Regions from separate parts of the Fructilactobacillus carniphilus genome, predicted to be linked through region 3. Evidence: predicted binding sites of a transcription regulator. Region 3 holds the regulator's gene; each other region holds the start of a gene.
The links. Region 3 encodes Rex, which represses fermentation and respiration genes when NADH is low (regulators of the CRP and FNR family bind a similar motif). Its sites were predicted from a motif close to TTGTGAANTANTTCACAA; they were not measured.
Positions count from the first base shown of each region.

Region 1: M3M37_RS02050 ((S)-acetoin forming diacetyl reductase) is a predicted target of Rex. The motif match lies at 7,992-8,009, and genes of this name have one in related genera.
Region 2: adhP (alcohol dehydrogenase AdhP) is a predicted target of Rex. The motif match lies at 6,786-6,803, and genes of this name have one in related genera.

Region 1 covers NZ_CP097121.1:382,643-393,453, forward strand. Annotated here, with positions in the region: gene truB (tRNA pseudouridine(55) synthase TruB) at 1-140, shown strand, start outside; gene ribF (riboflavin biosynthesis protein RibF) at 147-1,091, shown strand; gene hrcA (heat-inducible transcriptional repressor HrcA) at 1,177-2,214, shown strand; gene grpE (nucleotide exchange factor GrpE) at 2,226-2,807, shown strand; gene dnaK (molecular chaperone DnaK) at 2,833-4,680, shown strand; gene dnaJ (molecular chaperone DnaJ) at 4,822-5,961, shown strand; gene lepA (translation elongation factor 4) at 6,059-7,900, shown strand; gene M3M37_RS02050 ((S)-acetoin forming diacetyl reductase) at 8,059-8,829, shown strand; gene M3M37_RS02055 (DUF805 domain-containing protein) at 8,876-9,223, opposite strand; gene M3M37_RS02060 (Y-family DNA polymerase) at 9,345-10,634, shown strand; gene M3M37_RS02065 (hypothetical protein) at 10,627-10,811, shown strand, end outside.
Region 2 covers NZ_CP097121.1:1,004,842-1,015,652, reverse strand. Annotated here, with positions in the region: gene M3M37_RS05165 (sugar O-acetyltransferase) at 1-290, shown strand, start outside; gene M3M37_RS05160 (BCCT family transporter) at 451-2,034, shown strand; gene M3M37_RS05155 (universal stress protein) at 2,100-2,546, shown strand; gene M3M37_RS05150 (DNA-3-methyladenine glycosylase) at 2,585-3,217, shown strand; gene M3M37_RS05145 (ECF-type riboflavin transporter substrate-binding protein) at 3,387-3,935, shown strand; gene M3M37_RS05140 (ABC transporter ATP-binding protein) at 3,942-5,639, shown strand; gene M3M37_RS05135 (energy-coupling factor transporter transmembrane component T family protein) at 5,632-6,462, shown strand; tRNA gene M3M37_RS05130 (tRNA-Pro) at 6,535-6,608, shown strand; gene adhP (alcohol dehydrogenase AdhP) at 6,848-7,876, shown strand; gene adhE (bifunctional acetaldehyde-CoA/alcohol dehydrogenase) at 7,962-10,580, shown strand; gene M3M37_RS05115 (alpha/beta fold hydrolase) at 10,702-10,811, shown strand, end outside.
Region 3 covers NZ_CP097121.1:832,617-843,427, reverse strand. Annotated here, with positions in the region: gene M3M37_RS04285 (MucBP domain-containing protein) at 205-966, shown strand; gene M3M37_RS04280 (hypothetical protein) at 1,145-1,651, shown strand; gene abc-f (ribosomal protection-like ABC-F family protein) at 1,698-3,644, opposite strand; gene M3M37_RS04270 (redox-sensing transcriptional repressor Rex) at 3,892-4,536, shown strand; gene groES (co-chaperone GroES) at 4,670-4,954, shown strand; gene groL (chaperonin GroEL) at 5,012-6,637, shown strand; gene M3M37_RS04255 (APC family permease) at 6,769-8,607, shown strand; gene lrgB (antiholin-like protein LrgB) at 8,761-9,498, opposite strand; gene M3M37_RS04245 (CidA/LrgA family protein) at 9,505-9,924, opposite strand; gene M3M37_RS04240 (YigZ family protein) at 9,994-10,641, opposite strand; gene M3M37_RS04235 (ATP-dependent helicase ComFA) at 10,685-10,811, shown strand, end outside.

The DNA.
Region 1 (10,811 bases), 450 kb from region 3:
GGGCCTTTTTACCAGCATCAGACTTGCAGACTACTGAAGCAGAAATCGTTTTACGCTATAATGGTAGCGATAAGGCTTTATACTACTATGATGAGGGTCACCAGCGGTATAAACCACAAAAAATGTTTAGTTTGGAGTAACGAGCAATGGAAATTATCAAGTTGGCCTATCCGTTAGAAGCAGAGCAACAATTTCCGGCGCCAGTGGTGTTAGCAATGGGCTTTTTTGACGGAGTGCATCTCGGACACCAGAACGTCATTAACCGGGCAAAGGAAATTGCGTTAGAGCGGCAGCTGCCGCTCGCCATTTTAACCTATGATCATCATCCAGCACTGGTATATCAAAAGCTAACCGGAGATGCTGCGCGTTATTTAACCTTATACGACGCAAAGTACCAGTTATTTAAACGGCTCGGGGTGGATTATGTGTATGAGGTTAACTATGACTATGACTTTCAAGCGCAAGCACCCCAGACATTCGTGGATAATTTTATTGTTCGGATGGGCGCCACGGTAGTCGTAGCTGGTTTTGATCATACCTACGGAACTAAGGACGCCGCCATGGCTAACTTAGGAGAATATTCCCACCATCGGTTTACCGTCGAAACGGTTCCTGCGTTGTTGCTGGACGAGAAAAAAGTTAGTTCGACTCGGGTGCGCCGGAATTTGAGTGACGGTCACTTGGAAACAGTTCGGCGCTTATTGGGCCGGTCATTTGAAATTAATGGAACTGTTGTTCATGGCCTAGCACGGGGTCGGACCCTTGGGTTTCCGACTGCTAACGTGCAATATGATGACTTACAACGAATGCCGCCGCTAGGAGTTTACATTGTCTTGATGCAGATTAATCACCAGTGGTATCCCGGGATGGCTTCGATTGGAAAAAACGTGACCTTTGGCGATCAAAATCCCGTGACGCTGGAGGTTAATTTATTGGATTTTCAGCGCAATTTGTATGGGAAACGAGTTCAAGTTCAATTTTTGAAGAAAACTCGTGATGAGGTTAAATATCAAGGAGAAGCGGCATTGATTGACCAATTAAACCGAGATGAGCAAGAAACCAGAAACTTTTTTCAATCTATGGAAGCGTAATTCTTGACCTTAATAATGATCCTTGATACAGTATAACTGTACCTTAGCACTTGGTGATTGAGAGTGCTAAAAAGAGGTGGTGAAGATGCTCACTGACAGACAAAACTTGATCCTTAAACAGATTGTTGATGAATATTCGCAAACGGGGGAACCCGTTGGTTCGAAATCTTTGGCACAACACTTGCCAATTAAAGTTAGTTCAGCAACGATTCGGAACGAGATGAGTGTGCTTAGTCAAAATCACTTTATCGAACAGGTGCATACTTCTTCGGGACGAATTCCTTCTTATCAAGGTTATCGCTATTACGTTGATAATTTGACGAAACCGATTCCATTAGAAGTCCAGGCACGCGACTACATTACAGAAATGTTGGACGGGTCGTTTAAACAGTTAGACGATATTGTCAGACAATCGGCTGATTTACTCTCCCAGATTACTGATTATACGGCACTAACGTTTACTCCGATGCTGCAACAGCAGGATGTAGTCGAGTCCTTCCGCCTCACGCAAATCAACCATCAGAACTTCATGGCCATTATGATGATGAAAAGTGGTCTAGTGCAAAGCCAACCATTTTTAACCGAGCAACCGTTGACGAGTACTGACGGAAGCCATGTAGAAGCTTGGTTAAATCAACATCTACGTGGCGAATCACTAAGTCAGGTAACGCAAACGTTAGAAGCGGAGCTTGCAAGTGGTAATCAGCAGCTTGCTGATTTTACGCAAATTGTGAACGCGTTTGTGGTAGTAGCTAATAAGTTACGTCATGAGCAGTTCTTTGTCAGTGGTAGAAGTAACCTCTTTCACGGGGTGGGGGCTGAAACATTTGCAAACTTGAAACCGCTCTACTCCTCGTTGAGTTCGGCAACTGACTTAGAAACGATTTTACAATCTAGCGGTCAAGATGTATCGGTGCGATTAGGTTCAGAACTGCATAATGATTTATGGCGGAATTACAGTATCATCAGTGGAACCTATGATGCTGGTGCGCATGGGGTTGGACGGATTGCGGTAATTGGTCCGACCCGAATGTTTTATCCACGGGTGATGGGCTTGGTAGACGCCTTTCGCGATGAACTACAAACAAGAATTCGTAGTTACTATCATGACTACGATCAGTAAGGAGGGTTAGCATGGCCAAAGAAAAAGAAACCAAAGCCACGAAAAAAGAGCAACCAGCTGGGCAACAAAAGCCAGCAACAAAGCAAGCAGCTGACGAACAACCAAAAACGGATGTTGCGACTGAGCAAACGGAAAAGTTGCAGGCTGAGGTTGCTAAGTTGCAAGAACAACTCGATGGGGCGCAAAATGATTATTTACGGTCCCAAGCAGAGATTCAAAACATGCAAAAACGGAATCAAAAAGAAGTCAGTGAAATGGCTAAGTATGGTCCCCAGCAGCTAGCCAAAGACATCGTTCCGGCATTGGATGATTTAACCAGAGCGTTAGACGTTCAGGTTGATGATGAAAGTGGCCAGCAACTAAAGACTGGGATTGAAATGGTGGTTAAACACCTAGACAAGGCGTTAACTGATAATGATATCCACGCCGTTGATGAAGTGGGAGTGCAATTTGACCCGGAGATTCATCAAGCGGTGCAAACAGTGCCAGCGAGTGATGAACATCCAGCCGACACAGTTGTGCAAGTGTTACAAACCGGTTACCGATTAGCTGATCGGGTAATTCGACCAGCAATGGTAATCGTGGCACAGTAAATTAAGGATAAAAGGAGATAATACCATGGCAAGTAATAAAATTATTGGAATTGACTTAGGGACCACCAACTCAGCAGTGGCTGTAATGGAAGGTGGCAAACCCAAAATTATCACCAACCCAGATGGGTCCCGCACGACTCCATCAGTAGTGGCCTTTAAAGATGGAGAAACCCAAGTTGGTGAAGTTGCTAAACGGCAAGAAATCACTAACCCCAATACGGTTCGTTCCATTAAGAGCCACATGGGTGAACAAGGCTACACGGTTGATATTGCTGGGAAGAAATACACTCCCCAACAAATTTCAGCAATGATTTTGCAATACATCAAGGGCTACGCTGAAGACTACCTTGGTGATACGGTTACCGAAGCAGTTATCACGGTTCCAGCTTACTTTAACGATGCCCAACGGCAAGCCACTAAGGATGCTGGTAAGATTGCTGGATTAGACGTAAAGCGGATTATCAACGAACCAACTGCTGCTTCTTTAGCTTACGGATTGGACAAACAAGATAAAGACGAAAAGATCTTAGTTTACGATTTAGGGGGAGGAACTTTTGATGTTTCCGTCCTTGAATTAGGTGACGGGGTCTTCCAAGTACTGTCAACTAACGGTGATACTCACTTAGGTGGGGATGACTTTGACCAACGGATCATTGATTGGTTAGTTAACGACTTCAAACAAGAACAAGGTGTCGATTTATCCCAAGACAAGATGGCTTTACAACGGTTGAAGGATGCTGCTGAAAAAGCAAAGAAGGAACTCTCTGGAGTTAACCAAACTGAAATCAGCCTGCCATTCATCGCTTCCAACGATAACGGTCCATTGCACTTGCAAACCACTTTAACGCGGGCTAAGTTCAACGAATTAACTTCTGACTTGGTTGACAAGACCAAGGTGCCATTTGAAAATGCCTTAAAGGATGCTGGGTTAAGCACTAGTGACATTGATGAAGTCATCTTAAACGGTGGTTCCACCCGGATTCCTGCTGTGCAAGAAGCCGTTAAGAACTGGACGGGCAAGAACCCGAACCACTCCATTAACCCGGACGAAGCCGTTGCTTTAGGAGCTGCTGTTCAAGGGGGAGTCTTAACTGGTGACGTGAAGGACGTTGTGCTCTTAGATGTTACCCCATTATCCTTGGGAATTGAAACCATGGGTGGCGTAATGACGAAGTTAATCGATAAGAACACCACGATTCCAACTTCCAAGTCCCAAACCTTCTCGACTGCTGCTGATAACCAAACAGCCGTTGACATTCACGTGCTGCAAGGGGAACGGCCAATGGCTGCCGACAACAAATCGTTAGGTCGGTTCCAATTGACTGATATTCCTGCTGCTCCACGGGGAGTTCCACAGATTGAAGTTACCTTTGACATTGATAAAAACGGGATTGTAAACGTTTCTGCTAAGGATAAGGGAACTGGTAAGGAACAAAAGATTACCATCAAGGACTCCAATGGTCTTTCCGACGATGAAATCGAAAAGATGATGAAGGAAGCCCAAGCCAACGAAGAAGCCGACAAGAAGAAGAAAGAAGAAGTTGACTTGAACAACGAAGTTGACCAATTAATCTTCCAGACTGATAAGACTTTGAAGGATGTTGAAGGTAAGGTTTCTGAAGCTGAAATTAAAGAAGTGAAGGATGCTGAAGAAGAACTGAAGAAAGCCAAAGCAGACAACAACTTGGACGACATGAAGGCCAAAAAGGATGCTTTGAACGAAAAGGTGCAAGCAGTAGCCGTAAAACTTTATCAACAACAAGCTCAATCCGGTCAAAACGGTGATGGCGCTAACGATGATGCTACGAAGCAAGACGATGGCAACACCGTTGATGGTGACTTCCACGAAGTTAACGATGACGACAAAAAATAATTGAGCACGTTTCAAGTTCCTCGAAAAGTGGGAGCTTACCGGAGTGAACGACCACGAAGGTGATCAAAAAGCCAAAGCTGATGTGAACTGCTTTGGCTTTTTGTTTTAGAACCGCAACTTTAAATCAGGGAGGATTAGAGAATGGCAGCAAAAGATTATTATGATGTCTTGGGTGTTTCCAAGGATGCTTCTGAAAAAGACATCAACCATGCTTATCGTCATTTATCCAAAAAGTACCATCCAGACATCAACAAAGAACCAGGAGCCGAAGAAAAGTTTAAAGAAATTACCGAAGCCTACGAAGTCCTGAGTGACAAACAAAAACGGGCTAACTACGACCAATACGGATCTGCTGATGGTCCCCAAGGTTTTGGTGGTGGAGCCGGCGGAGGCGGTGGCTTCGGCGGCGCTGGTGGTGCCGGATTTGGGGACTTCTCAGATATTTTCAGCGATCTATTTGGGGGTGGCGGTCGACGTCAAACCGATCCTACGGCACCCCAACAGGGTGAAGATCTGCAGTACCAAATGACCTTGACCTTTGACGAGGCCATCTTTGGGAAAACTACCAAGATTAACTACAGACGAGAAGCTCAATGTCCTGATTGTCACGGAACGGGAGCTAAACCAGGAACTCATCCAGAAACCTGTCCTGATTGTCATGGGACCGGACGGATTGCTAGAACGGTGAACACCCCGATGGGACAAATGCAAACCCAAAGTGCTTGTCCACGGTGTGATGGAACCGGAAAGATTATTAAAGAAAAATGTCAGAAATGTGGTGGCGCTGGTAAAATCAGCGAAGACCACGAGGTGGAAGTTAAGGTTCCGGCCGGAGTTGAAGAAGGACAACAAATGCGTTTACAAGGACAAGGAAACGCCGGGATTAACGGCGGTCCTTACGGTGATTTATTCGTTGTCTTCCGGGTTCTACCTAGTAAGGACTTTCAACGAGACGGATCCACGATTTACTACAACAAGGACATTTCCTTTACGGATGCAGCCCTTGGAAACGAAATCGACGTTAAAACCGTGTATGGAAATGGGAAATTAACCATTCCAGCCGGAACCCAAACGGGCACGGTCTTTAAGTTAAAAGGAAAAGGGGCTCCACGTCTGCACAGCGATAGTAAGGGAGACGAAATGGTCCGCGTGACCGTGGTTACACCTAAGAAGCTATCACCAGAACAAAAATTGGCTTTAAAAGCATTTGCCGAAGCCAGTGGAGAAAACCCAATCCCCGAAAAGGGCTTCTTTGAAAAATTAAAGGATAAATTGAAATAATTGGTGCAAATAGAGCGAGATGTAAATCTCGCTCTATTTGTTTCTGAACCGGGCCATTGGTATAATTAAGAAAAATGACCGACCGAAGAAAGCAGGAATGAACGTGGATTATCAAGAAATGAAAACGGCCCAACGTAAAATCAGAAATTTTGCGATTGTAGCCCATATTGACCATGGGAAATCCACTCTAGCGGACCGGATTTTGGAGCTCACCGATACGGTGTCCAAGCGCGAAATGAAGGATCAGCTACTGGATAACATGGATTTGGAACGCGAACGAGGCATTACGATTAAATTGAACGCCGTCCAGTTAAAGTATCACGGGAAAGACGGTGTGGATTACGTATTTCACTTGATTGATACCCCGGGACACGTGGACTTTTCGTACGAAGTGTCCCGGAGCTTAGCTGCCTGTGAAGGAGCCATTTTGGTGGTGGATGCTACTCAAGGGATTCAAGCGCAAACTTTGGCTAACGTTTACCTTGCCCTTGACGATGATTTAGAAATTTTACCGGTGATTAACAAGGTCGATTTACCGTCTGCTGAACCGGAACGAGTCAAGAAGGAAATTGAAGACGTGATTGGTTTAGATACCAGTGACGCAGTCGAAATTAGTGCCAAAACGGGCTTGAACGTGGATAAGCTGTTAGAGGAAATCGTGGCTAAAATTCCCGCTCCCACGGGTGCCATTGACGCTCCGTTAAAGGGATTGGTCTTTGACTCTATTTATGATGATTATCGGGGTGTGGTCCTCAGCGTGCGGATCTTTGAGGGGGTTGTAAAAGCCGGAGACCGGATTCGGCTGATGAATAGTGGTAGCGAATACGAAGTGACCGAAGTGGGAGTTAATTCCCCTAACCCATTGCCCCGCGACTTCTTGATGGCTGGTGATGTTGGTTATCTAACTGCTAGCATTAAAGACATTACCCAAACTCGAGTAGGGGATACGATTACGCTGGCCAATAATCCAGCGGAGAAGGCGTTACCGGGTTATCGGGAAATGATTCCGATGGTTTATGCCGGACTCTACCCAACTGACAACGCAAAATTTGAGGATTTACGGGAAGCGCTAGAAAAACTGAAGTTAAATGATGCCTCGCTCGAATTTGAACCAGAAGTTTCTGAAGCCCTCGGTTTTGGGTTTCGGTGTGGGTTCTTAGGTTTACTGCACATGGATGTAGTTCAGGAACGACTCGAACGCGAGTTTAATCTAGATTTAATTACCACGGCACCGTCGGTAACCTATCACGTTAATTTAACTGGTGGTGACATGGTGGAAGTGGAAAACCCAGCTGAAATGCCAGACGTTTCTGCCATTAAAAGTATTGAAGAACCTTACGTGAAAGCCACAATCATGGTTCCCAATGACTACGTGGGCGCCGTGATGAAACTCTGTCAGGCGCGGCGGGGCGAATTTGTGACGATGGAATATTTGGATGACGCCCGGGTTAATGTGATTTATCAAATGCCCTTGTCAGAAATCATTTTCAACTTCTTCGACAAACTCAAGTCTAGTACCAAGGGGTATGCTTCACTGGATTACGAAGTGGACGGTTATCACGCCAGTGACTTGGTTAAAGTGGATATCTTGTTAAATGGTGATCAAGTGGACGCGTTGAGTTTCATTGCCCACCGTCAGTTCGCGGAAGAACGGAGTCGTGACATTGTCCGGAAACTAAAGGAAATTATTCCACGGCAAAACTTTGAAATTCCAGTCCAGGCGGCCATTGGTTCCAAGATTATTGCTCGGACCAACATTAAGGCGTACCGGAAGGATGTTACTTCTCGGATTCACACTGGGGATCCAGACCGGCGCGCAAAGTTGTTGGAAAAGCAAAAACGCGGGAAGAAGCGGATGAAGGCCGTGGGGAAGGTGGATATTCCCCAGGAAGCCTTCATGACCGTTCTGCAGTCGGATACGGAGCAGGATGGAAAGTAATTAGCCAATTATTGAAAACTGATTAGATTATTCTAGGAGTCGTAGTGCCAATTTAATTGGAATTATTACTCCTTTTTTCATTTGAATTTCTTTGTTCATTATTTAACAAAGTGAGGTATAATAAAGTTATTAATTTAAGATAGAAAGTAGGAATGGACATGAAAAAAGTTGCTTTAGTTACTGGAGCAGGACAAGGAATTGGAGAAGCAATCGCGAAACGTTTACACCACGATGGCTTTGCGGTGGCCTTAGTGGGTCGAACCCTGGACAAAGTCGAAGCGGTGGCCAAAGAAATCCAAAATGACCATGGCGATGCAATCGCGATTCAAGCCGATGTCGCCAACCGTGATGAAGTTTTTGCCGCTGTGCAAAAGGCTTCCGATCACTTTGGTGATTTTAATGTGATGGTTAATAACGCCGGAGTGGCACCGACGACCCCTATTTTTGAGGTAACTCCAGAAATTCTAGAAGAAGCCGAACGAATTAACGTCGGTGGAACAATTTGGGGCATTCAAGCAGCGGCCACGATGTTTAAGAAGTTAGGTCATGCTGGTAAAATAATCAACGCTTCCTCGCAAGCCGGAATGACTGGAAATCCCAACTTAACGGTTTATGGCTCTACCAAGTTTGCCATTCGAGGGATTACCGAAACCACGGCGAAGGAATTGGCAGACGATGGAATCACGGTCAACGCCTTCTGTCCCGGAATCGTGGTAACACCAATGATGAACGACATTGCCCAACAAGTGGCTGATAAAGCAGGGAAACCGTTTGAATGGGGCATGGAACAGTTTGCTAAGGACATCGCTTTAAAACGGCTTTCGCAACCGGAAGACGTTGCTGGGTGTGTTTCTTATCTGGCTGGACCAGATTCAAATTACATGACCGGACAATCACTCTTGATTGACGGTGGAATGGTCTTTAATTAATAAAAATGGCTGAACCTGAATTTAAACAGGTTCAGCCATTTTTTAGTTAACGCCAGCGACTAGCTCTTTTAGTAGGAAGAATTAGGAGAATTAAGAGCCATAGGGTCCCGATAACCGGTACTATTTGAATCCAGAACCACCATCCTGAGTGGTTAGAATCGTGGAGCCGGCGAAAGGTTACAGAAATGCTCCCAATCCAGGCCAAGAAAAACATGATTAAGTAAATGATTAAAATTACTTGGGCAGATGTGGTGCCTGCTAAAACTCCCAATAACCAGGCGACTATCAGCGCCAGGAGGTAGTTAAAAATAAGGGGAATCCAGAATTCGACGAGCGAAGCGGTTCCCGAAAAGTTAAAGATATTATGCCAGAAATTACGGTATGCTCTAAACATGATGGTCCTCCATTTTAAATATAGTTGGTACCATTCCATTATACCAGAGGACAAATGGGCATTTACAAGAACTTGGTGTTGAGATACAATAATACCGAACAAACGTTCGGGAGATGAAATAATGAATTATGATGCAGAACCCCACGGGGTCTATTTTTTCATTGATAATAAGTCCTTTTATGCCAGTTGTGAAAGCGTAGCTCGGGGGTTAAACCCATTAACAGCAATTTTGTGCGTCATGTCAGAAACTGCCAACACCAACGGGGGGTTAATCTTGGCTGCTTCCCCACGTGCGAAGCAACTGTTTGGTCTTCATAACGTGAACCGCCAGTACGAGTTGCCGCACGATGAACGACTCATTTTGGTTCCACCACGTATGAATCTTTATATCAAAAAGAACCTAGAAATTAATCAGATTTTTACTGAGTTTGTGGCCGAAACAGACTTGTTACCGTATTCGATTGATGAGTCGTTGTTAGACATGACCCATTCGTGGCGGTTATTTGGCAATACAGTACAAACAGTGGCTCAGCAAATTCAGCGTGAGATTAAGCGACGCCTGGGTTTGTACGTCACGGTGGGAATTGGAGATAATCCGGTGCAAGCCAAGCTGGCCCTGGATCTTTATGCGAAGCATAACCGGAATCTGATTGGCGAACTGCATTATGAAGATGTACCAACCAAACTGTGGCCGATTCAGAATTTAACGTCCGTCTGGGGAATTGGCAAACGCCAGGCACAACGATTAGCACGATTGGGGATTCATTCGATGGCTGAGTTAGCTGCCGCTAATCCATATGTCTTAAAACAAGAGCTGGGGGTGATTGGAACCCAACTATTTGCGACCGCCTGGGGAATTGACCGTAGTAATCTGCACGAAGATTATCAACCCCAACAACGGAGTTATAGTAACGGCCAGGTATTGCCTCGGGACTACTGTCAGGAAAGTGAACTAGCAGTGGTGATTAAGGAACTAACTGAACAGGTTGCCGCTCGCGTTCAGGCTCATCATTTCCAGGTCGGATCGGTTACGTTACAACTGGGCATTGCTCATGGGCAAGTCGATGCGCACCATCTCTCCCATACCCAGCGGATTCCGGCTACGGATCAAACGGTTGAACTCCGGCAGGTGGTGATGGCAATATTTAAAAAGCTCTGGCACGGGGAAACGATTCGGCGGATTAATCTGGATTTTGGTGATTTAACCCCTGCCGCCGGAATGCAACTGGATTTACTAGCTGATAACCAGCGACGTACAAAGCAACGCGAGCTAGACCACGTCACTGCTGCGATTCGAAAACGGTTTGGAGTAGATGCTGTCTTTCGCGCTCAAAGTCTGTGTCCCGGGGGAACCGCGTTAGAGCGTGCCGGATTGGTGGGAGGTCATAGTGGGGGCAATAGCTATGAATAAGCCGGACGTTTCAACCACCGTTACGACCATTACCCACCGGATTGCCCAGCAATTTCATCCCCGACCAGGAAGTCGATACACCATTTTAATTGTGCATGATCCGTATGCGCTCGCTTTTAACTGGTTCTTGAACATTAAGCATCCCCACCAAAACGTCCGTTCTCAGCCTCTGGCAGT
Region 2 (10,811 bases), 170 kb from region 3:
TTGGGAAAAACTGTTACATTGGACCTAATTGTAGTTTGTACACTAACATCCATCCCTTAAATGCCAGAGACCGGATTAACGACGTGGAACTGGGAGCTCCCATTACGATTGGCGATAACGCGTGGTTTGGTGGTGGTGTAACCATTTTACCTGGAGTCACATTGGGCAATAACGTGGTCGTTGGAGCTGGGTCGGTTGTCACCAAGTCCTTTGGAGATGACGTGGTAATCGCTGGTAATCCAGCCCGGATCATTAAGCAGATTGATAACAGCAATTTGCAGGAAAAATAAAGTGTTATAATCAGAGCAATTCAGTAAAGTTGGAAATACCGCTATTAAGTTTGAATTTCGATTCACGTAGCGGTATTTTTGTATGAAAAAGCATAGCGCTTTCAGGAGGACCATTATTTTAAAGCATTTCAACATTGATAAATTCGTTTTTATCCCAACCATGGTGATTTTCGTGGTGGCGTCGGTGATTCTGATTGCCGGTGGGAGCACGTTACAGGGTGATCTAGCAACGGCGCTTGCATGGATTACCAAGCAAATGGGTTGGGCGTACATGATGGTTTACATCATTAACTTCGTTTTTTTCTTGTGGTTGATTTTTAGTAAATACGGTTCGATTAAACTGGGGGATGCCAAGTCGGTGCCCGAGTATAGTAGTTTGCAATGGGGCAGTATGGTCTTTGCGACGGCCATTGATGCCAGTATTTTAATGTTAAGCATGGTGGACCCGATTCGGTACGTTTCCCACCCAGCTTTTGGGATTAAGCCTTTTTCGGAGGATGCCTATAATTACGCGCACATGTTGGGTCAATTTGACTGGGGACCGATGGCTTGGATGATGTTTGCCCCAGCGGCCATTGCGATTGGCTACATTCTGTTTGTTAAGAAAAATAAGGTGCAACGTCTCAGTAAGTCGATTAACTTTTTGCAGGGAGATGCCAAGTGGCAGTATGCTGGGCGTCAGCTGGTGGATTTCCTGGTCGTCTTCGGCATCATGGGCGGAGTCGGTTCGTCCGTGGGAATGGAAATCCCGATTATTTCCAACGTTTTGAGTGGCTTAACGGGCTGGCCCGATAACATGGCGCTCAAAATGGGCTTGTTTGCCATCCTGTTCGTAATTTTTGCTTGGACCGTTTGGCACGGTTTGAACGGGGGAATTGACCGCCTAAGTGACATGCACATCTGGACCGCCATTTTGTTTCTAGCCTTTGTCTTACTGGTGGGACCCACGATTTACATTTTGAGTTCCGAAACCAACAGTTTAGGCCTGTTAACCAGTAACTTCGTGAAACTAAGTACCAACACGGTTCCCAACGGCACCCCTGACATTGCTAACTCCGAAACGATTTTTTACTGGGGCTGGTGGTTGTCATACATGCCCGTTATGGGATTGTTCATTGCCCGGATTTCTAAGGGCCGGACGATTCGGCAGGTCTTACTGGGAATGTTGATGTACGGTTCGGCTGGTTGTTTGAGTTTCTACGCCATCCTCGGGGGTTACTCGTTGTGGCTGCAAAAAAACGGAGTCGTAAACCTGGTCCACATTTTGAACACGCACGGACAGGCGGCCGTGATTACGGCAGTTCTAGGGACCTTGCCAATGAAGGGAATCGTGTTTGCGGTCTACTGTATTTCCTGTTTCATTTTCTTGGCCACCACGATTTCGTCTTCGGCCTACATCGTGTCGTCCTTTACGAGTCTCGAGCTGAAGGGCAATCAGGATCCAAGTCAATTGAACCGGATGACCTGGGTTGTTGTTTTTGTTCTCTTTGCCTTTGGAATCGTGGTTGTGGGTGGATTTGATACCATTCAAACGTTCTGTGCGATTGCCGGCTTTCCATTGATGTTTGTCTGCATCATGATTCTGATTTCCATTTATTACATGGTGAAAAACGACGAAGGCATTGTGTTGAAAGCCAAGGGAATGGAAGACATGCGGGTTGAAAAGAAGAAGGAAAAGATGCGACGGATTCGGGCCCGGCACATGATTGCCAAGCTGAATGCCAAGGATGACGACGATGATTAACAAGCAAAATTTTGCGGGCGCGTGTGGCGCTTTCATGCTATGATATGAACGAGGAGGTGAGATACATGGCTAAGGTAGAACCATTAGAATTCAAACGGATTTTATTGACGATTGACGCTGATGATCCAGACGCAAACGTCCGGGCCCTCAGTTACGCGGTGACGCAGGCGAAAACATTTAACGCTCAGCTCGGGATTTGTTCGGTATTAGAGGGTGGTGACATCAACATTTACGATTCTCTAACACCGAAGAAATTAGACGAGAAGCGAGATGCTTTGAACCAGGTCATTTACAAGTACGTGGATTTGGCTAAGGACTTCGGGGTAGAAAACGTCACGGCCATCGCCAGTGAAGGCGGCGACATCGACGACGAAATCTTGGATACGATTATTCCAGACTTTAAGCCCGACTTGCTCGTTTGCGGAGCTGATAAGGATGGGGAACACCATTTTTACAGCATTAGCGTGAAGTTGGCGAAAAAAGCTAAGATTTCAGTGATCGTAGTACGGTAATATTTGATAACGGTGATTTTTAAAGGCGGGCACGGACGGTGACAGAACGACTGCGACGGTTCTTTGCAACGGGAACCACGGATGAAATTACGCAACGCTTGCTAGGCAAGCTCTTGATTTACCACTCACCGCAAGGATTAATGAGTGGTTATATTACGGAGGCAGAGGCTTATCTGGGTCAACGCGATTCAGCCGCGCATGCTTATCAAGGCAAACGGACTCCTGCGAACGAAGCTCTCTATGGCGTACCCGGGACGATTTACATTTATTCGATTCATTCGCGGCTCTGCCTCGATGTGGCGGCGCAAGCGCGGGACGTTCCCGAGGGAATTTTGATTCGGGGGCTGGAACCGGTCCAGGGACGAGCATTAATGGAGCAAAATCGTGCTAAGCATGGGTATGATTTGACCAATGGTCCCGGCAAGTTAATGGAAGCCTTGGGCATCACGGATAAGCACCTGAACGAGCTGGAATTTGGGGAAACGGATTTAGACATTGATTTAGATCATGGCAAGATTCCCAAACAAATCGTGACCAGTGGTCGGATTGGCGTGAGTGACCGTGGGAGTTGGACGGAAAAACCGTACCGCTTCTACGTTGCCGGTAATCCGTACGTTTCCAAGTTACCGAAACGCGACTTTGACTTAAAAAATCACGGTTGGAAAAATTAACCCCAACAAACGCAGGGGCCTAATTAAATTTAGGCCCCTGCGTTTTTAGTTCGAAAAAGTTTGAAGAATTGGGATTAAAGCCGAACCATTTTACAAAACAGATTGAGATAATCCAGAATTAACCGTATAATAAGAGGCATCGACAAGAATTAAAAGGAGAGTTTTGCTAATGAAAAGTTTATCGGTAAAAAAAGTGGTCGCCATTGGAATTGGGGCCGCCATTTTCGTGATTTTGGATCGGTTTGCTTCCATTCCGACCGGATTTCCTAACACTAATTTAGCGACAACCTACGCCTTTTTGGCCCTCTTTGCGTTGATTTATGGACCAGTGGTCGGTTTTTCGGTCGGATTCATTGGGCACGCCTTAAACGATTTTATGATGTTTGGAAACCCGTGGTGGAGTTGGGTGCTCTGTTCCGCCTTATTTGGGCTCGTGATTGGATTTTTTGGTAAGTACTTCAAGGTGAACCAAGGAATCTTTGGTTGGAAAGACGCTGTGTGGTTTAATCTGATTCAAATTGTGACCAACTACGTTCTATGGGCGTTTGTAGCTCCAACCTTAGACATCTTAATTTACAGTGAACCCGCTAGTAAGGTTTACGTGCAGGGTTTGTTATCTGGAACCTTGGACAGTATCTCCGTGGGAATCTTGGGCACCATTTTGATTAAAGCCTACGCCGCTACTCGGGTCCGCAAGGATAGTTTACGAAAAGAGTAGGAGCTTATGACTGAACCAATCATCGAATTTAGTGATTTTTCGTTTAAATATAACAGTCAGGCGGAAGCTAACCTGACGAACGTAAAGCTCGCCGTTCACCCTGGCGAAAAACTATTAATTTTAGGTCCCTCCGGAAGTGGTAAATCAACCCTGGCTAAGTGTATTAATGGCTTAATTCCAGAGGAAGATCCTGGCGATATAACGGGAACCGGGCAAATTGCCGGCCATCCGGTTGGAGGCATGTCATTGTTTGACCTTTCCTTTTCAGTTTCGACGGTTTTGCAGGACCCAGACAGTCAATTTACAGGTTTAACCGCTGCGGAAGACATCGCTTTTATGCTAGAAAACGACGCCATGCCCCAAGCCCAAATGAAGCAGGTGGTGGCCGAATGGGCTAATCGCCTGCAGATTAAGGGATTGCTAAACCAGTCGCCGCAGTCACTCTCGGGAGGCCAAAAGCAAAAGGTTTCGTTAGCCGGAGTTTTAGTCAACCAAGCACCGATTTTATTACTAGACGAACCCCTTGCAAACCTAGATCCCGTTGCTAGTCACGAAATTTTGGCACTGGTAACCAAGTTACAAGCAGAACTCGGGTTTACCCTCGTGATGATCGAACACCGCTTAGATTTAGTCTCCTCCGCCGCTTTTGATCATGCCATCGTGCTCAGTGAAGGTCGGGTAGTTAGCGATTCTGATCTGGACACATTGTTAAAAACAGAACGCTTAGAAGAAAATGGCATCGAACCGCCACTCTACGTGCGGGTGTTAAAGGCCGCCGGAATCGACGTGCAACGGCAACCGCATTTAGATCACGTCCAGCAATTAGAATTAACGCCGGCGGAATTAGGGCAAATTCGACGGTGGAGTGAAGGAGCGGTTCAGCAAGCACATTCGAAGCCTGAGGGTTCCGCATTACTGGAACTACAAAACGTTGGCTTTCAGTATCCCAACAAGAATCACGCGACCCTAGCTGGAGTAAATTGCACCATCTACCAAGGGGATTTTATTAGTGTGGTCGGACAAAACGGAGCCGGAAAATCGACTTTGATGAAGTTGATTTGTGGTTTTTTGCGCGGCACGGGGACGATTACGTGGCAGGATAAGTCATTGGCAACGGCTTCCATTAAGGAAATTGCGGACCACATCGGGTACGTGATGCAGGACCCGAACCAAATGTTGTCACAAAAAACGGTTTTTGCGGAAGTGGCTCTGGGACTACGGTTACGGCAGGTAGAGCACATTGAAACTCAAGTAAACGACGTCTTACAGATTTGTGGATTATACCCATTTCGGAATTGGCCGCTCAGTGCGTTGAGTTTTGGGCAACGAAAACGGGTGACGATTGCCGCAATTTTGGTGTTACATCCGCAGCTCTTAATTTTGGATGAACCCACAGCTGGACAGGATTGGCAAACCTACACGGAAATCATGACCTTTTTGGAACAATTACACCAACAAGGAATTACCATCATGTTAATTACACATGATTTAGAACTGATGGCCCAGTATAGTAACCGGGTGTTAGTGGTGAACGATGGGAAATTAGCAGCTGACGTCACACCTAACCAATTATTACAGCAACCCGAGTTGATGAACGCTGCGCACCTTTGTTCTACCAGTTTGGCTACGTTAGCTAAGCAAGCTGGCACTACCGAAGCGGAGCTGATGATGGCATTAAAGGAGAGGGGGAAACAGCATGAATGAGGCCAATACGTTAGGGTATCATCCTGGCACCACGTTTATCTACCGGATTAACGCAGCTGCGAAGCTTCTCTTTTTCTTGATTGTGTCGGTGGCCTGCATGACGACTTTTGACACGCGCTTTTTGGTTTTAGTGGCCATTTTGTCGCTTTTAATTTTTAAGTGGTCCCACTTAAAGTGGCGACAGGTGGCGTTTGTGGTGAAGTTTATTGCCTTTTTCTCAATTTTGAACGTGATCCTGGTTTTCGTTTTTTCACCCCAATATGGAGTGCATCTTTATGGAGCTAAAACGGTGATCATTTCGGCTGGTTATTTTACGGTAACGACGCAAGAACTATTTTACCTGTTAAACGTGACCTTAAAGTACGTCTGCACGGTTCCGCTTGCATTGGTGTTCATTATGACAACCAATCCGAGTTTGTTTGCATCCAGTCTGAATCGGTTGGGGATTAGCTATAAGATTAGTTACGCGGTGGCGCTTACGCTGCGTTACATTCCAGATGTGCAACGTGAATTTGGAGACATCAAGGATGCCCAACAAGCGCGTGGGAGCGAACTTTCTTCTAAGGGAAAACTGACCACGCGCTTGCACGGGATCATCAATATCATTATTCCGTTGATTTTATCCAGTTTTGAAAATATCGACCGAATTAGTACAGCCATGCAACTGCGCCGTTTTGGCAGCAAGAAAAAACGGACGTGGTACACTGCGCAACCCTTTCGGGGGACGGATGCACTGGTATTGGGATTAGCAATCCTATTGCTGATGATTACCATTTTATTGTTTCAAGTTAATCATGGTCGTTTTTACAATCCGTTTCAGTGAAAAGAACGAGAAACAGTTTGCGGTTTAACCATTAACTGAATTTGTGGTATCATAATTAGGTAATGATACTAACGGGATATAGCTCAGTTTGGTAGAGCGCATGCTTCGGGAGTATGAGGTCGCAGGTTCAATTCCTGTTATCCCGATTATAATTACAGGTAGAGTAGGACTCGCAAGTAGCGGTCCTACTCTTTTTTTGTCTATATTGTTCACTATCACACAAAATTATATTTTACGCGATTTGGTATGATAAAGCCGTTGCTGCGCAATTATATCTAATTTTTTAGTTTTTTTAAAAGCTAAAAAGATGTTTTTTAGTTGACATGTGAATAGTTTAACAATATAATGAATTCGTAAAGTAAAGGTTTGGAAAGGGGAAACAATCATGAAAGCAGCTGTTGTGCGTCCGAACTCAGATGGGTACGTGGATGTCAAAGACGTTCAATTACGTCCCATCGAAGATCATGAAGCATTAGTTAAGATTGAATACTGTGGTTTATGTCACACTGATTTACACGTTGCTGCCGGGGACTTCGGTGAAGTTCCAGGTCGAATTATTGGTCACGAAGGAGTCGGAAAGGTCATCCAGGTCGGAAAAGACGTGGATAACCTGAAAGTGGGAGATCGAGTGTCAATCGCTTGGTTCTACTCTGCTGATGGAACCTGTCGTTACTGTGTCACTGGAAACGAAACTCTCTGTCGAAACGTTAAAAACGCTGGATTTAGCGTGGACGGTGCGATGGCGGAAGAATGTATCGTAGATGCCAAGTACGCTGTCAAAGTTCCTGACGGATTGGACCCCATCCAAGCTACTTCCTTAACTTGTGCCGGAGTAACAACTTACAAGGCCTTGAAGGAAGGGGACACCAAACCAGGTGACTGGGTTGAGATCGTCGGAGCCGGTGGGTTAGGAAACTTAGCCGTGCAACTGGCTAAACACGTTTTTGGTGCCCGGGTAGTGGTGACTGACGGTGATCCTGACAAACTGGAAGCCGCTAAGGAAAATGGCGCCGATGTGGTAATTAATCGGCACGATGACGATGCGACGGAACAAATCATTAAGGCCACTGATGGTGGAGTCGATGCTTCGATCGTAACCGCTGTTAGTGCAGCTGCCTTCACCAATGCAGTAAACGCTTTGGCTCCCAACGGAACGTTAGTTGCCGTGGCCTTGCCAAAGGGTGATATGGCCTTAAATATTGATAAGACGGTCTTAGACGGAATTAAAGTCGCGGGTTCGTTAGTCGGAACCCGGGAAGATTTGCGCGAAACCTTCCAATTTGGTGCTGCTGGTGAAGTGGAACCGATCGTTAGAACCGACAAATTGGAAAACATTAACCACGTGATTGACGACATGAAAGCCGGCAAGATTGTTGGTCGGGTAGTCTTTGATTTTACGGGCGCAACTGTCTAATTTATAGTAACAACCGGCAAAAAACCTTGCTCCTCAATCGGAGGGGCAAGTACTGCAGAACATGGAAGTAACCGGAGGAAAGAACATGTCTGACAAAAAAGAAGAAAAACAACTCAAACAAATTGACAATACCATCGACAAGATGGTGAAAAAAGCTCACGTGGCCTTAGACGAAATGAGTAGTTTTGATCAAGCTAAAGTGGACGAAATTACGCACGCCATGGTAATTGCCGGAGTCGATGCGCACCAACGCCTTGGTAAAATGGCTTACGAAGAAACTGGTCGGGGAGTCGCTGAAGACAAGGCCATCAAGAACTTATTTGCTACTGAAGAAATCTGGCACGACATTCGCAACGACAAAACGGTCGGTGTGATTGACGAAAACTCGGAAGAAGATTTGATTAAAGTGGCAGAACCATTAGGTGTCATCGCGGGAATTACACCCGTAACGAACCCAACTTCCACCACGTTGTTCAAGTCCATCATTTCGATGAAGACGCGGAACGCCATCATCTTTAGTTTGCATCCCCAAGCACTGAAATCTTCAATTGAAGCCGCTAAAATCATGCGGGATGCTGCCGTGGCCGCTGGTGCACCGAAAGACTGCATCCAATGGATTGAAGAACCAAGTCGGGAAGCTACGAATGCCTTGATTAAGCACCCAGGTGTAGCATGTACCTTGGCTACTGGTGGTCCTGGTTTAGTTAAAGCCGCTTACTCTACTGGAAAACCTGCTTTAGGGGTTGGTCCTGGTAATGGTCCGGTTTACATCGAAAAGACCGCTAAGATTCCAGAAGCCGTGAACGACATTGTGTTATCCAAGACCTTTGATAACGGGATGATTTGTGCCACTGAAAACAGTGCCGTCATTGACGATGATATTTACGACGACGTGAAGGAACAATTGGAACGTAACCGAGTTTATTTTGTTCCAGAAGACGAACAACAACAATTAACTGATGCAATGTTTGATAGCACCCGGTTAAGCGTTAAGGGTCCAATCGCCGGAGCAACCGCTCAACAAATTGCTGACATGGCAAACATCAAGGTTCCTAAAGATACCCAAGTGCTTGCCGTGGAAATGACAGGAATTGGACCAAAGTACCCGATGTCTGGAGAAAAATTATCCCCAGTAATCTCCGTTTACCGGGCTAAGGGTCACAAAGATGCCTTTGAAATCGTAAACAAGCTGCTGGACTACGGTGGATTAGGGCACACAGCTGCCATTCAAACTCGGAACGAAGAATTAGCGACGAAGTTCGGAGTTTCTGTGAAAGCCTCCCGGATTATTGTGAACTCGCCATCTGGATTAGGTGGGGTGGGGAACTTGTACAATAACATGACCCCATCCTTAACCTTAGGAACTGGATCATGGGGACAAAACTCAATTTCCCATAACGTAACGGATTACGACCTGTTGAACATCAAAACAATCGCAAAGAGAAGAAATAATATGCAATGGATTAAACTACCAAAAATTTACTTCGAAAAAAACTCCGTGCGTTACCTCAAGGATATGCCGGACATTCACAAAGCCTTTATTGTTACGAGTCCATCCATGGTTAAATACCACTACGTTGACAAGGTGCTTGACGAATTAAACGCTCGTGATGACGATGTCCAATACTACATCTTTGATGACATTCACGGCGAACCAACGACGGAAACGGTGGATGCCGGAGTATTGCAAATGCGTGGTTTCCAACCAGACACGATTATCGCCCTCGGGGGAGGATCACCGCTGGATGCTGCTAAGATGATGTGGTTAATCTACGAAAACTCGGAAACGGATTTCTTTGGTGCTAAGCAAAAATTCTTGGACATTCGGAAACGGGCTTACCGCTTTGAAAAACCAAGCAAGTCGAAGATGGTTGCCATCCCAAGTACGTCCGGAACTGGTTCCGAAGTAACACCGTTCTCAGTTATTACGGATGCTAAGTTACACATTAAGTACCCACTGGCTGATTACGCCTTAACTCCTGATGTAGCCATCATTGACCCGCAATTTGTTAAGACGGTGCCAAAGAGCACGATTGCTGCTTCTGGATTGGATGCTTTGACCCACGCCATTGAATCATACGTTTCGGTCATGGCTTCTGACTACACGCGTCCGTTGTCATTGCAAGCTATTAAGATGATTTTTGAAAACTTAACGGCTTCTTACAACGGTGACATGGAAGCTCGGGACAAGATGCACACGGCCTCAACGATTGCCGGAATGGCCTTTGCGAACGCCTTCTTGGGAATTACCCACTCCATCGCCCACAAACTCGGTGGTCAATTCGGCATTACCCACGGAATTGCGATTGCAATTACCTTGCCACACGTTATTCGTTACAACTTCAAACAACCAAAGAAGATTGCAACGTGGCCGAAGTACGAATCCTTCCGCGCTGATAAAGACTATGCAGAAATTGCTCGTTACATCGGTTTAGAAGGTAACTCGGAAGAAGAGTTAAAAGAGGCTTTGGTGCACAAAGTGATTGATTTAGCTCACTCAGTTGGCGTTACGTTGAGCTTGAAAGCCCAAGGTGTCGACCGGGAGGAATTGGAAGAAAAAGCCCAACGGTTAGCCGAATTAGCTTACGGGGACCAATGTACAACGGCCAACCCGAAGGAACCATTGATTGCTGATCTGAAAGACATCATTTTGGATGAGTACGATGGAATTGGAGTGGAAACGGAAACCGATAAAGAAGTTTAACCTAATTTAAACTAAGGTCCTCTAGCTAGGAATTCTAGCTGGAGGGCTTTTTGGTGTGATTGCTAAAAATGGTATCATTTGAGTAACTAACTGGATTGAGTAGCTGACAGGAGAACGAAAAATGTTGAACTTTATTACGGTAGGAACGGGTTTTCCCGTGGTCATGCTGCATGGATATGAACTGGACTCGACTAGCTTAATGCCACTGCTGGAGCCCTTTTTTCAAAACCA
Region 3 (10,811 bases):
TTTACAGTAGCATTTTGATTGGTTAATGGTCGGCGAATTACTTTTAATCGTGGTTATCTTGGCCGATTACTGGTATATCTGGAAAATTATGAAAAAGGGTCGGCCTAAGTAAGATTGCAATTTTTCATTAAAACGGTTTCATAAAACCAGTTAATTTGGTGGTATAATTACGTTGAAGTAATAATGAAACGAGGATGAATCACAATGAAAAAGTCAAAATTCCTATTAACTGGCGTAGTCGCACTAACACTGGGAACGGTCGGGGTTGTTACTCTGTCAGCAAACCCATTAACGGTTCAAGCCCAAACGGCCAATTCGAATGCTGACCAAGGAGAGATTATTGTCCACTACGTTGATCAGAACGGCAATCCCATCCGCTCAGCAACCACAGCTACGGGCCAATCAGGAACGACTTACTATGCTTCGGTGCCCAGCATTAATGGCTATCGGTACGTCCGGGTTGCAAACGGACAAAACGATAGTTATGGGCCTGCAATGGTATTTGGGGGTTCTACCGATGGTACCGGAGTTCAGGAAATGACCATCATTTATTCGGCAAACGGAAATCAAGGTCAGACTAGTTCTGGTTCGCAATCCACCTCAACGAATTCTGCTACTAAAAAACAGGGTGATTCTGGCGCTACTACCTCGCAATCGACCAGAGCCAGTCAAACAAATTCAACCGCAACAGGCCAATCAGCTACTTCTCAGTCGGGACAAACTGCTGATGACCAGGCAGACGCATCTGGAACCACTACGAAAGCTGACCAAAAGCAAACTACCAAAAAGAAGCAAAAAAAATCCGTTCAGAAAAAGCAAGCAACGAAAAAAACGAATCAAGATCAAGCTAAAACTAAAACTAAGACACATCACAGCATCTTACCGTGGGTGATTGGGGGGATTGTTTTAGTGGCAATTGTGGTCGGAGCTGTAGTGTGGCATCGCCGCTATGTGCCGAAACATTAAGTATGATGATTAATTTTAAAACGTTATCAAACTAAAAGAGGAGCGCAACTGCGTTCCTCTTTTAGTTTTAATCTTAAATTAAAGTTAGCAACTAACTAGTAGTAATTGTTTTGAAAAACATTGCCTGTTAAACTATAAAGAATGCTAAGCAACGGTGCTTAATCAGGAGGAATTTTAGATGGAAGAGCAAGCAAACCAACGCTGGTCGTGGCCAACTTACCTGCTATTTTTTGTTATCAGTGTTTTATGTCCGAACGTTGTCTTGTACTTTACCAGTGCTAAGTTTTTGATAGGAAGAACCACCTTACTAGGTGTTAAGAACCTGGCTCATTTTTCGGACCTGCAGTTTACGTTTTTCCAGCTGTTCTTGGTTTTATTTGTTTCCACCGTGGGATTCGGAGTCACTTATTTAGTTAATTGGCTGGTTTTAAAAATGCTTTCCCGGAAATTAAATGTTCAAGCCTTGTTTGTGGCAATGGGTTTTGCCATTTTGATTGCGGATGCCATTACCATATTAGTGACCGGATTATTTCACATCAATACGCCTATCCTCACAGCAGCTCTCAAAGTCCTAGTCCTCACGTTTTGTTACGCTAGTTTTACTAAGTATCAGGACAAACGGGGGGCTTGTATCTTAGGAGTTCTATCCCTATTGATTCATTTTTCCCTGCTACTATTAAAATAGTCATAAATAAAACTCCTTGTCAGCGTGACGCCGACGGGGAGTTTTTTTAAGCTTCGTTAAGTTCTTCGAGATCCACACTCGCGGTTTCCCACTCATTTTCCACTCGTTGTTGTTCGGATTGGAGTTGGTGGAGTTGTTCCTGGAGCTGTTGACTCCGTTCTGGATCTTGGTAGTTTTCCGGCTGGGTCATGTCAGTTTGAACCTGAGTTACTTGTTCCTCTAGCTGACCCAGTTGTTTTTCTAAGTCCTGTACGGATCGTTCTAATTTGCGGCGTTGGCGTTGGACGTCCTTTTGGCGTTGGAACTGTTGCTTTTTTTCTGAAACCGGCTCGCTGGGCGCGGGAGCTGCTTCTGACTGTTCGTGAGCCGCAATTTCTGCTTCTTCTGCTTTTTTAGCCGTGTAGTAATCATAGTTCCCCATGTAGGTGGTGGAGCCATCCGCACTCAATTCCACGATGTGGGTCGCTAATTGATTGATAAAGTACCGGTCGTGAGAGACAAAGAGAATCGTACCCTGAAATTCCAACAGGGCCTTTTCCAAAACGTTGATGCTGTCAACGTCGAGGTGATTGGTTGGTTCGTCCAGAATTAGGAAGTTATCGTGTTGCATCGAAAGTTTAGTCAATAGCAACCGGGCTCGTTCCCCACCAGAAAGGTTGGCAACCTGTTTTTCGACCGCATTCCCACTAAAAAGAAAACTGCCTAAGATGGAGCGAATTTCTCGTTCTGGCGTGGTCGGATAGTCATCCCAAAGTTCATGAAGCACGTCTTTTTCAGGATGCAGGCGGGCCTGTTGTTGGTCGTAGTACCCGATTTGGACGCCAGTGCCAAAGTTGATGGTTCCTCGCAGTGGGGGAATTTCACCCACAATTGTTTTTAATAGCGTGGATTTTCCGACTCCGTTAGGTCCAAAGATGGCGACCCGTTGACCGCGTTTTAAGTGGAAGTCGATGGGGTAACTAAGTTCTGTTTGGTAGCCGATGCCCAGCTTTTCTACGTCGAGCACGACCTCACCACTTTTACGGTTCGGATGGAATTGGAAGCGGGCGGTCGCATGTTGGGGATGCGGTTTTTCAACCCGTTCGATTTTTGCCAATTGCTTTTGGCGGGATTGAGCTCGTTTGGTGGTCGAAGCGCGGACCATGTTTTTTTGGATGAACTCCTCGTCTTTTTTGATTTGGTGCTGTTGTTTTTCGTATTTCTTGGCGGCAATCTCTAACTGGTGCTGTTTTTCCTTTACAAAAAAGCTATAGTTTCCCGAGTAGTGGGTCAACCGGCCGTTTTCGAGGTCGTAAATTTCATTAACCACTTGATCCAAGAAGTACCGATCATGGGAAACCACCAACAGGGCGCCACTATAAGACTTGAGAAAGTTTTCAAGCCAGGCCGTGGTCTCCATGTCAATGTGGTTGGTCGGTTCGTCGAGAATCAGAAGGTCTGGTTTTTCTAATAGCAGTTTTGCCAGGGCCACCCGAGTTTGTTGACCTCCGGAAAGTTCATTAATCGGTCGGTTTTGGTCAGCAGTTGAAAACCCAAAAGCACTCATGACGGTTCGAATTTCAGCGTGATAGCCATAGCCATTGTCGCGCTTGAAATCTGCTTGTAATTGATCGTAGGTTTTGGAAATGGCCGCCAGTTTCTCAGGATCAGCAATGACCGCTGGTTGACTCATTTCGGTTTCTAATTCGTGAATTCGAGTTTCCATTTTAATTAAACGTGCAAAGGGGAGTTCTAATTCGGCCTCAATGGTCCGGTCAGAATGTAACCCTGTATTTTGGGGGAGGTACCCAATTGACAGTCCTTGTTTAATCGTTACGTGTCCATCACTAGCGGTTTTAGGATCAACCAGTAGCTTTAATAAGGTTGATTTTCCTGCCCCGTTTTGACCTACGAGTCCGATATGACTGTGATCATCGATGGTTAAATTAAGGTCGTCAAAAATGGGCGTCCCGTTAAAGCGTTTGGTCAGGTGTTGTGCCTGTAAAATAATCATTGTGCTTCCTCCTGCCGTAATCTTATCATATTTTGTGGTTTGCTAAGTAAAACCGAGATGAAATCATTCACAAACCTAATGGAATTAACTAAGCGGGTTGAATTTGAAAAAGAAGCATCTTTTTTAGTTGAACATTCCAATCAAGTCGGGAATCATTGCCGGTCTAACGAAAAAATTCACAAGCGCATAGTTTGTGGTAAAATGAGATTAAGAGTAGAACGACTAATTTGAAGGAGGCCATCAGCAAATGGCAGAAGTGAAGATTCCCCGTGCAACCGCAAAACGGCTACCACTTTATTATCGTTACTTAAATATTTTACACGATGGAGGAAAGACACGGGTTTCATCGACGGAACTGGCCGATGCCATTCACGTGGATTCGGCAACGATTCGGCGCGATTTTTCGTACTTTGGAGCCTTGGGAAAACGGGGTTATGGGTACGACGTTACGAACCTCTTGGAATTCTTCAAAAACATCCTGCACCAGGACCGTTTAACCAACGTAGCGTTAGTTGGAGTCGGAAACCTCGGGCACGCGCTATTAAATTTTAACTTTCACCAGGACAGTAACATTCGGATTTCTGCCGCCTTTGACGTAAATCCCAAAAACGTCAACACGATTCAAGGTGGGGTGCCGATTTATCCCATGGATCAGATGATTAAACAACTCCGGGACCAGCAGATTAGCGTGGTCATTTTAACTGTTCCGACTAATGTGGCTCAGGATGTGGCTGATCAGGTTTCAGAAGCAGGCGTGAAGGGCATCTTGAACTTTACCTCCCGACGTTTAAACGTTCCCGATGGGATTCGGGTGCACAATGTGGATCTCACTAATGAACTGCAAACTTTAATTTATTTCATCGATCATTATGATCATGGCAACGATGACTAAGGGTTCCGGAAATAGGAACTCTTTTTTTGAACTAAATTCTTGCATTTAAATTCGAAGGAGCTTATATTTAATAATGTAATTAGCACTTGATGAGTTTGAGTGCTAAAACGTTACTTTATTGGAGGGATTAATGATGTTACAACCAATTGGAGATCGTGTCATTATTGCAATTCAAGACCAACCGGAAGAAACGGTTGGTGGTATTGTATTAGCTGAAAACGCTAAGGAAAAACCAACCCAAGGAAAAGTCGTAGCGGTTGGAACGGGGCGAGTACTTGATAACGGTGAAAAAGTTGCTCCCGTAGTTAGTGAAGGTGACGTTGTGATGTTTGATAAGTACGCCGGAACTAAAGTTAACGATGGAGATCAAGAATATCTTGTGATGCACGAAAGTGACCTCCTCGCAATCGTTAAATAATTTAACAATTAGGCTGAAATAGCAAGTTCAAATTAATTAAACATGAGGTGAATGAAAATGGCTAAAGAATTAAAGTTTTCTGATGACGCTCGGAGCGCCATGCTCAAAGGGGTCGACAAGTTAGCTGACACAGTTAAAACAACGATGGGACCAAAGGGTCGGAACGTAGTCTTGGAAGAAACTGCTGGCGACCCAACGATTACCAACGATGGGGTTACGATTGCTAAGGCAATTAGTTTACCTGATCACTTTGAAAATATGGGGGCTAAGTTAGTTTCTGAGGTAGCATCCAAGACGAACGATGTTGCTGGGGACGGAACTACGACGGCTACGGTTTTAACCCAAGCCATCGTTAAAGAAGGAATGAAAAACGTGACGGCCGGTGCTAATCCAGTGGGCGTTCGTCGCGGAATTGAAAAGGCCACGAAAGCAGCCGTTGATAGCTTACACAAGATGAGCCACAAGGTGGAAAACAAAGATGATATTGCCCAAATCGCTTCGATTTCTTCTGCTAGCGAACAAGTGGGTAGTTTGATTGCCGATGCCATGGAAAAAGTTGGAAACGATGGGGTAATTACCATCGAAGACTCCAAGGGAGTAGAAACCAGCTTGGACGTGGTGGAAGGAATGGAATTTGATCGTGGTTACATGTCCCAATACATGGTCACTGATCAAGAAAAAATGGAAGCTGATTTAGACAATCCTTACATCTTAATCACCGACAAGAAGATTAACAATATGCAAGACATCATGCCGTTGTTGCAATCAGTTGTGGAACAAGGTCGTTCGTTGCTGATGATTGCCGATGACATTGGTGGCGAAGTGCTCCCAACCTTGGTTCTGAACAAGATGCGGGGGACCTTCAACGTGGTTGCTGTTAAGGCTCCTGGTTTTGGTGACCGCCGGAAGGCTCAATTACAAGACATCGCAACCTTAACTGGTGCGACTGTCATTAGTGACGACCTCGGCTTAGAATTGAAGGACACCACAGTTGATCAACTTGGACAATCCAATAAAGTAAACGTTACGAAAGATTCGACGACCATCGTGGAAGGTAAGGGGGACAAGGATGCCATTGCTCAACGCGTTGCCGAAATTAAGGGTCAAATTGCTGCTACCAACTCTGACTTTGACAGAGATAAGTTGCAAGAACGTTTGGCTAAATTAGCTGGTGGAGTAGCCGTTATCAAAGTTGGTGCTGCTACGGAAACCGAATTGAAAGAACGCAAGTACCGGATTGAAGACGCCTTGAACGCCACTCGGGCCGCCGTAGAGGAAGGATTTGTTCCCGGTGGTGGAACGGCCTTCATCAACATCTTAAACGATGTGGCTGCCGTAGAAGCAGAAGGCGACGAACAAACCGGGATTGACATCGTGCGTCGGGCTCTGGAAGCTCCGGTTAAGCAAATTGCTGAAAACGCTGGGGTAGATGGTGCTGTGATTGTGGACCACTTGAAACAAGAAAAACCAGGAATTGGGTACAATGCTGCGGACGACAAGTACGAAGACATGATTGCCGCCGGTGTAGTTGACCCAACCAAGGTTAGTCGGTCTGCCTTACAAAACGCTGCGTCTGTTTCTTCCTTATTGTTGACCACTGAAGCTGTGGTTGCGGAAGAACCAAAGGAAGATGGCGGCAACGATAATCCGGCCATGGCACAAGGAATGCCTGGCATGATGTAATTTAATTAATTAAAGAGAAGTTTACTCTAGTAAACTTCTCTTTTTTTGTTGTCGGAAACGGGCAGTCGGAGTATAGTAGCAGTTGTATAAAAATGCTAGTTAGCAAATTCAAGATATAGGAGTACAGTTTCATGTGGCGATATTTAAAACGTTTAATTATTGGCCGACCGCTGAAAAGTACCGATGAATCAGGGCAATCCCTTACCATTTTTAAGGGATTAGCCCTGTTGTCGTCAGACGCGTTATCATCAGTGGCTTACGGAACGGAACAGATTACGGCAGTCTTGATTACGCTCTCAACGGCAGCCCTTATGTACCAAATGTGGGTTGCGTTGTTGGTGTTAATTCTTCTGGCCGCCATTACTTTGTCCTACCGGCAAATTATTTATGCTTACCCCTCTGGTGGGGGAGCTTACGTGGTGGCTCGGAGTAACTGGGGTGAAGGCGCTGGGCTAGTGGCCGGGGGCTCGCTACTGGTTGACTACATGTTGACCGTGGCGGTGTCTACGACCTCTGGAACGGAAGCGATTACCTCAGCAATTCCCAGCCTGTATCACTATCAGGTTCCGATTGCGATTCTGATTGTGCTGTTCATCATGGTCTTGAACCTGCGGGGGATGCGTGATTCGGCGTCCTTCCTAGTGTTGCCCGTTTACCTTTTCATTTTGATGATTATTCTAATGATTATCGTTGGTGGGTATAACATTTTAACGGGGAAGATTACCTATCATGCTGCAGCACCAATCACGGCCTCCGTGAAGGGGATGACCCTGTTAATGTTCTTTAAAGCCTTTTCGGCCGGGTCTGCTTCCTTAACCGGAGTGGAAGCCATCAGTAACGCAGTGCCCAACTTTAAGCAACCGAACCGGAAGAATGCTTCCAATACTTTGGCTTTAATGGCAATCATCTTGGCCATCTTCTTTGGTTCCATCACGTTCTTAAGTTACTACATGGGCATTATCCCGAACGCTAAGGATACGGTGCTGTCTCAAATCGGGACGGGCGTCTTTGGCCACGGGTTCTTCTACTACATGTTACAACTAGCAACGGCCTTGATTCTGGCTGTTGCTGCCAACACTGGATTCTCAGCCTTTCCCATCTTGGCTTACAACATGGCCAAAGACAAGTATCTGCCCCATGCCTACCTCGATAAGGGGGACCGGTTGGGTTACTCCAACGGGATTATTTCGCTGGCCATTGGAGCCATCGTTTTAATCTGGATCTTTAACGGGAAAACGAACCTCCTGATTCCACTGTACGCGGTTGGGGTGTTTGTACCATTCACACTATCTCAATCCGGAATGATTGTGCATTGGTTGCACCACAAGGAAGGCTTCTGGCCGGGTAAGATGTTCATTAACCTGATTGGGGCTGGAATTTCGGTTATGTTAGTGCTGTTCTTGTTTGCACTGCACTTCAAGGAAGTTTGGCCGTACCTGATCATCATGCCGTTGATCTTGTACATGTTCTACCGGGTTCACAATCACTACCAGCAAGTAGCGCGGCAGTTACGGGTTCACAATAAGAATGAATCCGTTCAGATTCGGGAATATGAGGGTTCTACAGTTATCGTGTTGGTCGGAAATGTTACCCAGGTGACCCGCCAGGCCATCAGTTATGCCAACTCGATTGCAGATCAAGTGGTCGCAGTCCACGTTTCCTTTGCTTCCGATCCGGACAAGGAAAACAAGATTGAAAATCAATTCAAGAGTGAATATCCGGATATCCGGTTTGTTAACATCCATACTTCGTACCGGTCATTGAATGATCCAGTGCTGCGGTTCTGTGATGTAATGGCCCGGAAGGATGATGATATTAACTACTCCACGACCGTCTTGGTTCCGCAATTCGTCCCGCGGAAACCATGGCAACAAGTGCTGCATAACCAGACTGGAGTCCGGTTACGGGCGGCCTTGAATTCACGACAAAACATCATTGTTTCAACTTACAATTACCATTTGAGTAACTAATTATTGCTAAATTGTTTACCTGAAAAGGACGGCTTCCGCTCACCGCAGAAGCCGTTCTTTTTGTTTTTGGTGCATGCTTGAAGTGCAATTACAGCAAAAAAAGCCCCCCTAAAAGCTAACTTTAGGGAGGCTTGGGCTGATGTTCGCTTTAGTTTAAATGTGAACCAAGTTGGCAAAGAGCGGTACGACGACGTCAACCACAATCGAGATAATAACGACAGAGATAGCGGCCATGGACCCTTGGACTTCACCGAGTTCTAACGCTTTGGCCGAACCTAGCGTGTGACCAGCAGTTCCTAAACCTAATCCCACTCCAATCGGGTTCTTGAGGCGGAAGATTTTAATCAACCAGTCTCCGATGGCGTAGATGATTACGGCGTTTAAGATGCAGGCCATGGCTGTGATGGCCGGAATTCCGTGAATCCCAGCGGCAATTGGCATGGCGACGGCTGTTGTAGCGGCTTGTGGGAGCATCGAAGCAATCCCGGCGTTGTTGAGTCCCAATAGTTTGGAAACGAAGTACATGATGACCACTGAAATTGATAATCCAATTACGAGCGAGAGGAGAATCTCCAGCCAGTACTTCTTGACGATGTCGTTTCGTTTAAACAACGGAATCGCAAAGGCAATCGTGGCTGGATAGATGAACCAAAAAATGATGTCACCACCAGGCTTGTAAAGGTTTTTGTAAACCCAAGTCACGTCCAGATTTGTGACTTTGGCGATTAACCACAGGATGAAAATTCCTAACACCATGCTGACGAACAGCGGTTGAAAGAGAAAGAATCCCTTGGATTTTTTAAATAAGAAGGTCCCTAATAGGAAAACTAGTAGGGAGAGGGCAATTCCGAACATCGGCGTGCCCAAAAATTTAATTAATTCCATTTTCATTGCGACTTACTCCTTTACTGGGAAAAACCGGTTTCGTAACCAAATCAAAACCGTGGCTACCAGGGAAACCGAAATCAGCATCACGACCGTGGAAATGAAAATCATGACCACCATCTGTAGTCCTGACTTTTTCATGATGTCTAAGTCAGCGGCCAGTTGGATTCCGGAAGGAACGAAGAGAAAGGCCAAAATGCTAATTAAAAAGTTTCCCACCTTTTCCACGTGGAGGGGTTTGATAACGTGAAAGGTTAAGAGGAGGTAGAGAATCACTAATCCCACTACTGACGCTGGAACGGGAAAGTTCTTGGGAAAGAGGGATGAAATTATGTACGAAACGAATAAAATTACTGCATAAATACCCATCTGTACTAGGATGGGAGCTGCCTTTGAGGTGTCTTGGGTGTTTTTTACATCTTTAGTTGACATCGCAATACTCCTTTCAAAATTGGAATCTTTTTACTATTAATAGTATACCAGAGCTAAATGTAAACGCAATCATTCCTGGGAATTAGGGACGGGGCGTTCAACGAATTGGGTTCCTTCGGACTTAATTTGCATGTTCCCCGCTAGTAGATTTTGTAAATCAGTTTGAAATTGGTCTAAAGCACTGTCCGCCACGGACGTGGTCACGGTGACGTCGGCTTGATAATCCGCGTCCATGATTTGGAAGTCGTGGGTGGTTAAAAAGTAGTTCAGTTGGTCGTAATTTTTGTAGTCTACGGTAATTTTGAGGACCTCGTGGGTCACCCGTTCCACAATGCCTACGGCCTCAATCACTTGGGCTGCTGAACCACTATAAGCGCGGATGAGCCCCCCGGCGCCCAACTTGATGCCTCCAAAGTACCGGGTGACCACAATTGCGACGTTGTGGAGTTGATTTTTTTTGATGACCTCTAGAATGGGAACCCCGGCCGTGCCGCTGGGTTCGCCGTTGTCACTTTCACGTTGCACCTGATTGGTTTCGCCCAGTACGTAGGCAAAACAGTTATGGGTGGCCTTTTTGTGATCGGTTTGAACTTGTTGAATGAAGTTTATGGCCTCAGCTTCTGTGCTAACTCGAGCGATGTTAGCGATGAACTTGGATTTTTTGATGGTGATTTCGTGATTACCGGCGTGGGCAATCGTTAAAAATGGTTGATCCATGTTGAGCTCCTTTCCGTATCTAAATTATAGAGGTGAAATATAAATGGACGAGCAAACCTTCTGGGGCCGCTTAGTGCCGCTGCCAACTGCGGTGGCACGGGCTTTACCCACTGATCAATTTCAGCAACAAGCAGCGATTGAAGTCGGTCCGAGCACCCTTCATTGTAACC